Regions from separate parts of the Caproicibacterium sp. BJN0003 genome, predicted to be linked through region 1. Evidence: predicted binding sites of a transcription regulator. Region 1 holds the regulator's gene; the other holds the start of a gene.

Region 1 (4,623 bases):
AGATCAATCTTTGCTTTTTCAGCAGCTTCCTTTAAGCGCTGCATTGCCATCTTATCGTTGGAGAGATCGATGCCGTTTTCTGCTTTAAAGCCTTTGAGCATCCAATCAATGACACGGCTATCGAAGTCATCGCCGCCGAGGTGAGTATCACCAGCAGTTGCGAGAACTTCCTGAACGCCGTCACCCATTTCGATGATAGAGACATCAAAAGTGCCGCCGCCGAGGTCGTAAACCATGATCTTTTGTTCCTGCCCTTTATCAACGCCATAAGAAAGCGCTGCTGCGGTTGGCTCGTTGATGATACGTTTTACATCGAGGCCTGCAATTTTGCCGGCATCTTTTGTAGCCTGACGCTGTGCATCACTAAAATATGCAGGAACGGTGATAACTGCGCTGGTGACCGGCTGGCCAAGATAAGCTTCGGCATCAGCCTTCAGCTTTTGCAGAATCATTGCGCTGATTTCCTGAGGGGTATACTGTTTATCATCAATTTTTACTTTGTAGTCGGTGCCCATGTGGCGCTTAATAGAAGAAACGGTGCGCTCCGGATTCGCAACAGCTTGACGTTTTGCGGTTGCGCCGACCATGCGCTCGCCGTCTTTTTTAAAGCCGACAACGGAAGGGGTTGTACGTCCGCCTTCGGCATTTGCGATGACGACTGGCTCACCGCCTTCAATAACTGCAACACAGGAGTTTGTAGTGCCTAAATCAATACCAATTGTTTTACTCATATTTGTTACCTCCAAATCAATGTTTCGGTGTAAATGTTTTATTTAAATCTGCATGAAATCCATGCGGAAGGACAAAAGAAAAACTAGGGTTTCCAAAATCAATTGGCAACCTGAACCATCGCGTGACGAACAATACGGTCACCCAGTTTATAACCGGGCTGAAAAACTTCTGCAATGACATTTTCTCCAAGATCGTCACTTTCAATGTGAGAAACGGCATTGTGATATTCGGCATCAAATGGATCGCCTTTTTTGCCCATGGGTTCAACTCCAAGCTTTTTAAGTGCGGATTCCATTTGCTTTTGAACCATCTCAATCCCTTTGCGCAGGTCTTCTATGGAACAGTCTTTCTGACTGAGAGCTCGCGTCAGGTTATCGGCTACCGGAAGAAATTCCAAAACCGTCGCCGCAGTTGCATCGGCATAAGCCGTTGCTTTCTCGCGTTCGGTGCGTTTACGATAGTTATCGTATTCTGCGGCCGTGCGCAGCAGAATGTCTTTTTGCTTTTTAAGCTCCGCCTGCGCTTTTTCCAAAAGTTTTGCAGGATCCTCCTGTGGATTTTCCACTTTTTCTTCGGGCTTTGACTCAGCAGGTTCCTTTTCTTCCACCTTAGTTTTTTCAGCTTTTTCTTCCTGTGGCTTCTCTTTTTGCTTCTCTTGGTTGTCTTCTTTTTTATTCAAGATGATGCCCCCTATCTTTTTGACTCTAAAGTCATTGTAATTTCATTAATTCCGTGAGCATTCGTCCTACACTGTCGGAAAGGTACGAAAGACTCCCGAGAAGGCGCTTGTAATTCATACGCATGGGCCCTAAAAGTGCGATTGCTCCGGCAGGCGTTCCATTGATTGCATAGTGGGAAATAATTAGCGCCATGCTGTCAAGTGCCGGAACCCCGATCTCTTTTCCAATCAAAACCCGGTCACCGGGTTCAATCAGCAGGCGGTAAACTTCGTCTTGCCGCGCTAAAAATCCCATCACTCGGCGAAGATCCCCTTCTCCAACCTCGGGATAATAGAGCAGATTCGTTTCTCCATCCATGCGAACGTCAGCTCCCATTGCTTCGCGGGCTACTTCTAACAATGCCATCAATGCACTGCTCATCAGCATACCGACATTCCCCATGGAAGCCGCCAAAGATTGGATAAAAGCAGGCGTAATTTTGCGAATTGGCATGTTTACAAGCTTTTCATTAAAAACTCGAAAAAATACCCGCAAAATTTCAGGGGAAAGATCAAACTCACAATGAAAAACCCGTGTGTGCATGGTACCGTTGCTGGTCATCAAAATGACCATTGAGGTGCGACGGCTTGTCTGAACAAACTGAACTGCCCGAACAACTGCATCCCGTCCGCTGGGGGTAATGGAAATTGCCGCTAAACGGGTCATTCCAGAAAGTGCTCGTGAAACACCGTCCAAAAGTTTTTCCGGGTCATAGGCGCTGGGGAGAAGCAAAGCATCAATAAAATGCCGCTCATCCGGAGTGGTGGATTCCGGTTCAATTAAAGAGTCCAGATAAAAACGATATCCGGATTCACTGGGAACCCTTCCGGCGGAAGTGTGTGGCTGTTCCAAAAGACCCATTGCGGAAAGCTCACTCATCTCGTTGCGCACAGTGGCAGAGGAAACCGGAAACTCAAGCATCTCACACAGCACTTTGCTTCCGACCGGTTCACCGGTTTCAGTATAAAGTTCAATGACCGCTGTTAAAATTTTTTGCTTGCGTGGGCTGAGTTCCATGAAGATCACCTCTTTTGACGAGTTAGCACTCTATAAGATCGAGTGCTAACTACATTTATAAATGTACCATTACTTTGCCCCAGTGTCAATAGGGTATTTGTAAAGAGATTATGAATTGTCAAAAATTTTTACAAAAAACTAGAAAAAGGGGCCGGCAAAAAAATTGCCAGTCCCTTTTTAGAAAAGTTATTTTAAGATTTATAATGCTTCCAGCAAGGTTTCGATCAAAGAATTTGAAACCAAAAACCCCCGCGGCGTCAGTGAAAGTGATTCAGGTGACTGCGTTAAAAGCCCGGCTTTTTGGTAAGGAATCGCTGCTTCACGCAGAGAGCTTGGGATTCCATGAGAAAAGCGGCTCAGACAATCTTTTTCAGTTAGTCCTTTGCAGAGGCGCAGACGCAAAAGTGCATATTCCGAAAAACTGCCGGCAGGGATTACACGATCGGTTTCTTCTATAGGTGGTTCTCCCATCAGAAATCCCCGCAGAGAACGCGGCCAGTAAAATCGTTTTCTATTATAATAGGAAGAAGCAGAAGGACCAAGCCCAAGATATTCTTCCTGATTCCAGTATTTTAAATTGTGGCGGCTTTCATAGCCCGGCTTTGCAAAATTCGAAATTTCATATTGGGAAAAACCTGCATTTTTTAATTCTTGGCAGGCAAGAAGATATCGTTCACAGTTTTCTTCTTCTCCGGGAAGATTTAAACTGTTTCGATTTTTAAAAAACAACGTGCCCGGTTCGATTTGCAAAAGATAGGCGGAAACGTGAGAAGCACCATTTTCTTGGCAGAATCGAATGCTTTCTTTTAAAGAATCGTCGGTCTGTCCCGGAAATGCCAAAATCAAATCAAGAGAAATATTTTGAATTCCGGCGCGTCGTGCTTCTGCCATGGCGGAAGCAGCCTGTTGAGGCGTGTGTCGGCGCCCGAGAAAAGAAAGTTCTTTAGAATTTGCGGACTGAAGCCCTAATGAAATACGGTTGACACCTGCCTCAAAAAGAGGTGGGAAAAAATCGGGCGGAATTTCTCCGGGATTAACTTCCACCGTGATTTCAGCATCGGTAAGACCAAATTCGGTTCGGGCAGTATTTGTTAGACGGCAGAGCCGCTCAGCCCCTAAAAGGCTGGGGGTTCCGCCTCCAAAATAAAGCGTGTCGCAGAAAAAATCCGGGTGCTCTTTTTTCCATTTTTTCATAGTGAAAATCAAAAAATCCGTATAGGATTCCATCTGCTCTTCTGTTGCCCGCAGAGAAAAGAAATCGCAGTAAGGGCATTTTTGAACGCAAAAGGGCACATGCAGATAAAGCCCGTTCATCCGTTATAGCGATTCATCGCTTCGTCAATTTTGTCATTTACCATAAGAGCAGCTGCGGCCGCAGCGTTTTTGGTGCTTTCGTCCATCAGTTTCATTTCGTCTGTTGAAAAGTGGCTAAGGACCCAGTCTGCTAAATCCCACTGCGGATTCGGCTTTTTCCCTACGCCGATTTTAATGCGTGGAAATTGATCACTGCCGGAGAGATACAAAATGTTTTTCATGCCGTTGTGTCCGCCGTCGCTGCCCTTGCGCCGAATTCGAAGATGCCCGCAGGGGAGAGAAATATCATCAAAAAGCACAATCACTTTTTCGGGAGGGAGCTTATAAAAGCGCATGGCTTCGGTGACACTTTGACCGGAAAGATTCATAAAAGTGGAAGGCTTTAGAAGAAGCACTTTTTTACCGCCGAATGTTGCAGACGTACAAAGCCCCTTAAATTTTAGGCGGTCAAGTTTTACACCCGCGTCATCAGCAATTTTGTCAATTGCCATAAATCCGGTGTTATGGCGTGTCCCTTCATACTCTTTGCCGGGATTGCCAAGCCCCACCAGAAGATATTCAATGGAACCAATAGCTTCCGGAGATTTTTGAAAAAACATCGGGGAAAATCCTCCTTTAAAAAGATGAAAAGAAGGGGCCGCCGCCCGGGAGGCCAGCAGTCCCTTCTCTATTTTGAATTTTAACAAGCCGGATTTCAGATAAACATAGGGGAAACCGGTTTATCTTCATAGATGCGCTCGATTGCTTCTGCAAAAGTCGGAGCGGTCGGCAAAAGTGTAATTTTGTCCAGCTTCTTTTCAGGAGGCAGCGGAACTGTATCCAAAAGGACAACTTCGTCAAT
Region 2 (4,623 bases), 690 kb from region 1:
ATTTCTGATGATAAAGACCGTCTACACTGCGAAAATCCGGAATTCCGCTCTCGGTCGAAACACCTGCTCCGCCAAAAAAGACGATCCGTTTACTCTGGTCAATCATATTCTGCAATTCTTCCAGTTCTTTTTTCATCGAAAACTGCCTCCTTTTTCGAATAATTTCAGTATAGCACAATTTTGAAAGTTCTGTACAAAAATCCTTTTCTGTTTGTCTTGTGCCTTATTTTATGGTATGGTAGCATCAGAAATAGAAAAATACAGTTCGGAGGTGCCGTTCAAATGGCATTCGATTATAAAAAAGAATATAAAGAATTTTATCTGCCAAAAAGCAAACCGGAAATCATCGACATTCCAACAATGAATTTTATTGCGGTTCGTGGAAAAGGGAACCCAAACGAAGCTGACGGAGAATATAAAGCTGCCATGAGCCTGCTCTATGGAATCGCTTTCACGATCAAAATGAGCAAAAAAAGCGGTCACGTCTTGGATGGCTATTTTGACTATGTGGTACCACCCTTAGAAGGCTTTTGGTGGCAGGACAACATCAGTGGAATCGATTATCTTCATAAGGAAACCTATCAATGGATCTCTCTCATTCGCCTGCCTGATTTTGTAAAAAAATCAGATTTTGACTGGGCAGTCGCAGAAGCTTCGCGAAAAAAGAAGGCTGATTTTTCCAAAGCAGAATTTTTAACCTACCATGAAGGCCTTTGCGTACAGTGTATGCATATTGGTCCTTTTGATGACGAACCGAAAACGATTGCTTTGATGGAACAATTTGCGAAAGACCTGGGATATGTGATTGATATCACGCCTTCCCGTTATCATCATGAAATTTATTTGAGCGATGCAAGAAGATGCGATCCACAAAAACTTCGGACTGTGATTCGGCATCCGATTAAAAAGCCTTAGGAGGCCAGAAAAAGGGCGGCGGAAAATTTTCCGCCGCCCTTTTTCCAGCTTCTTTTCTTATTCTGCGATTCTGTTATTTTTAAACCATCAGATCACAAATGGCATTACTAAATGCCACCGGATCAGAAATCGGGACACCCTCGATCAAAAGCGCCTGATTATAAAGCAGTTTAGAATATTGCTTAAGCTTTTCCGGATCCTCTTTATAAAGTTCCTGCAGCTTTGTGAAGACCGGATGATTTGCGTTGAGCTCCAGTACACGCTGTGCCTTTACATTGCCTTTTTCCTCTCCGGGCATAGAATTCAGCACTTTTTCCATTTCAATTGACAGAGCGCCATCTGTAGAAAGGCAAACCGGATGACTCTTTAATTTTTGCGAAACAATGACCTGCTTCACTTCATCTCCAAGATCATCTTTCATCGTATTGAGCAGATCTTTGTTTTCTTCGACCAGCTTTTTGGCTGTCTCTTTTTCTTCCTCTGTCTCCAAGCCGAGATCATTGTCGGAAACGGATTTAAATTCTTTATCATTATATTTTGCAAGAATCTTGAGTGCAAACTCATCGACGCCCTCAGTCAGATACAAAATCTCATAATCTCTGTCTTTTAACGCTTCTGTCTGCGGCAACAGATCCACCTTTGCAACGCTGTCTCCGGAAGCATAATAAATATACTTCTGATCTTCTTTCATTCTGGAAACATATTCCTCGAGTGTAACCATCTTTTTCTCTTTACTGGACCAGAACATCAACAGATCCTGCAAAAGTTCTTTCTGCTGACCAAAGTTCGCATAGACCCCATATTTTAGCTGCAGTCCAAAAGCTTTAAAGAATTTCTCATAATTTTCACGGTCATTCTTGAGCATATTCTGCAACTCTTCTTTGATCTTTTTCTCAAGGCGTCCTTCAATTAATTTTAGCTGACGGTCATGCTGCAGCATCTCACGCGAAATATTAAGTGACAGATCCTGACTGTCTACAAGGCCCTGCACAAAACTAAAGCAGTCCGGCAGCAGATCCGCGCACTTATCCATAATCAAAACGCCGTTAGAATAAAGCTGCAGTCCCTTTTCATAGCTCTTGCTGTAATAATCATAGCTCGCGTGACTCGGGATAAAGAGCAGAGCATCATAAGTAGCAGTTCCTTCGGTACTGCTGCGAATAATCTTGAGCGGCTTTTCATAATCGAAAAATTTATCCCGATAAAACTGCTCATACTCTTCGTTTGTCACTTCATTTTTATTTTTGCGCCAAATCGGCACCATGGAATTAAGTGTCTCGAGCTCCGTATAGGTCTCGTATTCCGGTTCGGCATCCTTAGGCGCATCTGCCGGCTTCTCTTTCATACGGCTCTTCTGGAGCTCCATCTTAATCGGATAGCGAATATAATCGCTGTATTTTTTCACAAGACGTTTAATCGTAAATCCGTCAAGATACTGGTCATAGGATTCTTCTTCTGAATTCTCGGGCAGCAAATACAAGGTAATTTTTGTGCCGCGCCCTTCTTTTTCACAGGAGTCAACTGTATATCCCTCTACGCCGCTGCTCTCCCATTTCCATGCCTCGTCGCTGCCATAAGCCTTGCTCTCTACCACTACTTTAGAGCTAACCATAAACGCCGCATAGAATCCAACACCAAATTGTCCGATAATATCAATATTATCGGATTTTTCATTGTTTTTCTTAAAATCAAGCGAACCGGATTTTGCAATCGTGCCCAGATTGTTTTCCAGCTCTTCCTTCGTCATACCGCAGCCATTATCTTCAATCGTCAGCGTACGATTTTCTTTGTCTGCTGTAATTCGAATCTCAAAATCGTCTCTGGAAAGACCCGTATCGCCATCCTGCAGCGTCTTATAATAAAGCTTGTCAATGGCATCACTCGCATTACTGATTAACTCTCGTAAAAAAATCTCTTTGTGCGTATAAATAGAATGAATCATCAGATCCAAAAGCCGTTTTGATTCTGCCTTGAATTGCTTCATGATCGATCAACCTCTTCTTGCTTATTTTAATTTTAGCACTCTTTGCCTTTAAGTGCTAAATTATTGTAGCGCAAATTTCCTTATTTTTCAATGAATAAATTATGAATTTTCCATTTTGTAACAATCCTCTTTAAATAAACGCCAAAAGCAAAAAAGGAGGGTCCCTAAATAAAAAAGCAGGCAGCAAAAAATGCTGCCTGCTTTTTGGCTTTTTATTCTTCCGGTGCATCTGATGGAATATAATTATGATCTACTGTAATCACGGCTCGATACTTTGGATCGAGTCCCTCAACCATTTTAACAACTTGATCATGTAAAACATCATCTTTTGTAGAAAATCCAAATGGGACACAAATATCGAAAAGTACATTGCTGTGAGTTGTCCCCCAAACTACACGGAAATCATGCATTGTAATCTCTGGTGAAAGTAAGTGCAGAGCGTCTTTTACGCGCTCTTTCAGCTGGTTGGTCCTCTCATCGTTCGTCACGATAGGGTCCATATGGATCACTAGCTGAATCCCCATTTCCGAATGAAGATCTTTTTCAATATTGTCGATCATATCATGACTTTTCATAATATCCGCTCGAGCATCCACTTCACAGTGTACACTCGCAAAAATATTTCCGGCGCCATAATTATGCACTGTTAAATCATGCATTCCCAAAACACCTGGGTATGCCATAATCCGATGATAAATTTCATCGACCATTTCTTTGCTGGGAGCAACCCCTAAAAGCGGATTGCTCGTATCTCGAATCAGATGAATTCCTGTCAAAAAGACCATAATCGCAACTACAAGGCCCATATAGCCATCTAAATTAAATCCAGTCAGCGCCGTAAGAGCCATTCCAAGAAGAATCGCCGACGTAGAAATTACATCGTTACGACTGTCTACAGAATTTGCTAAAAGTGCTTCTGAAGAAATTGCCTCCCCCATCGAACGATAAAATAAACACTGCCACAGCTTTATCAAAATAGAAATAACCAAAACAGCAACCGTCAAAAAGCTAATCTCTGCTGGTTCCGGAGAAATAATCTTCAAAACAGACTCCTGTCCCAGTTGAAATCCCAACGCTAAAATAACAAAAGAAACAATCATTCCACTGATGTATTCTATTCTCTCATGCCCAAATGGATGCTCCTCATCAGCCGGCTTTTCTGCCAATTTAAACCCAACCAAGGTTACGATTGATGATGCGGAATCTGAAAGGTTATTGACAGCATCAGCCACCACGGCGATACTGTGAAAAAGTGTTCCTGCGATAAACTTTAAAGCAGAGAGCAGCAGATTCGTTAAAATGCCCACTAATCCGGCAAATTTTCCGTAGCTTGCTCTAACCTTCATATCTGAGGTATTTTGATAATTTTTAATAAAATGCCGAATTAAAAACTGGATCAAATCAATCGCCTCACAACGAATTCAAAAATCATTTAGGGCCTTTTAAATAGATTCCCGCCATGACAATCAATTGCTGTAATCAGCGGAAAATCTTCTACTTCTAGACGTTTAATACTCTCACAGCCCAAATCATCAAAAGCAATCACATCTTGCTTTTTGATACAGCGGCAAGCAAGTGCTCCTGCTCCGCCGATTGCACAAAGATAGACTGCCTGATTCCGGCAGATTGCTTCGCATACTTCCGGACTGCGGCCGCCCTTTCCAATCATACATTTAAGCCCCAAATCGAGCAGACGTGGAGAAAAGACATCCATCCTGGTGCTG

What was found. Region 1 encodes HrcA, which represses chaperone genes, less so after heat shock. Its sites were predicted from a motif close to TGTTAGCACTCNNNNNNNNNGAGTGCTAACA; they were not measured.
Region 2: the regulator HrcA is predicted to act here: its motif matches at 2,930-2,960, upstream of htpG (molecular chaperone HtpG).

The regions. Positions count from the first base shown of each region.
Region 1 covers NZ_CP111108.1:2,318,477-2,323,099, reverse strand. Annotated here, with positions in the region: gene dnaK (molecular chaperone DnaK) at 1-731, opposite strand, end outside; gene grpE (nucleotide exchange factor GrpE) at 830-1,411, opposite strand; gene hrcA (heat-inducible transcriptional repressor HrcA) at 1,443-2,468, opposite strand; gene hemW (radical SAM family heme chaperone HemW) at 2,667-3,782, opposite strand; gene pth (aminoacyl-tRNA hydrolase) at 3,779-4,381, opposite strand; gene OP489_RS11520 (ribose-phosphate pyrophosphokinase) at 4,477-4,623, opposite strand, start outside.
Region 2 covers NZ_CP111108.1:546,337-550,959, reverse strand. Annotated here, with positions in the region: gene OP489_RS02680 (NAD-dependent protein deacylase) at 1-136, opposite strand, end outside; gene OP489_RS02675 (GyrI-like domain-containing protein) at 283-915, shown strand; gene htpG (molecular chaperone HtpG) at 995-2,899, opposite strand; gene OP489_RS02665 (cation diffusion facilitator family transporter) at 3,112-4,299, opposite strand; gene OP489_RS02660 (FumA C-terminus/TtdB family hydratase beta subunit) at 4,332-4,623, opposite strand, start outside.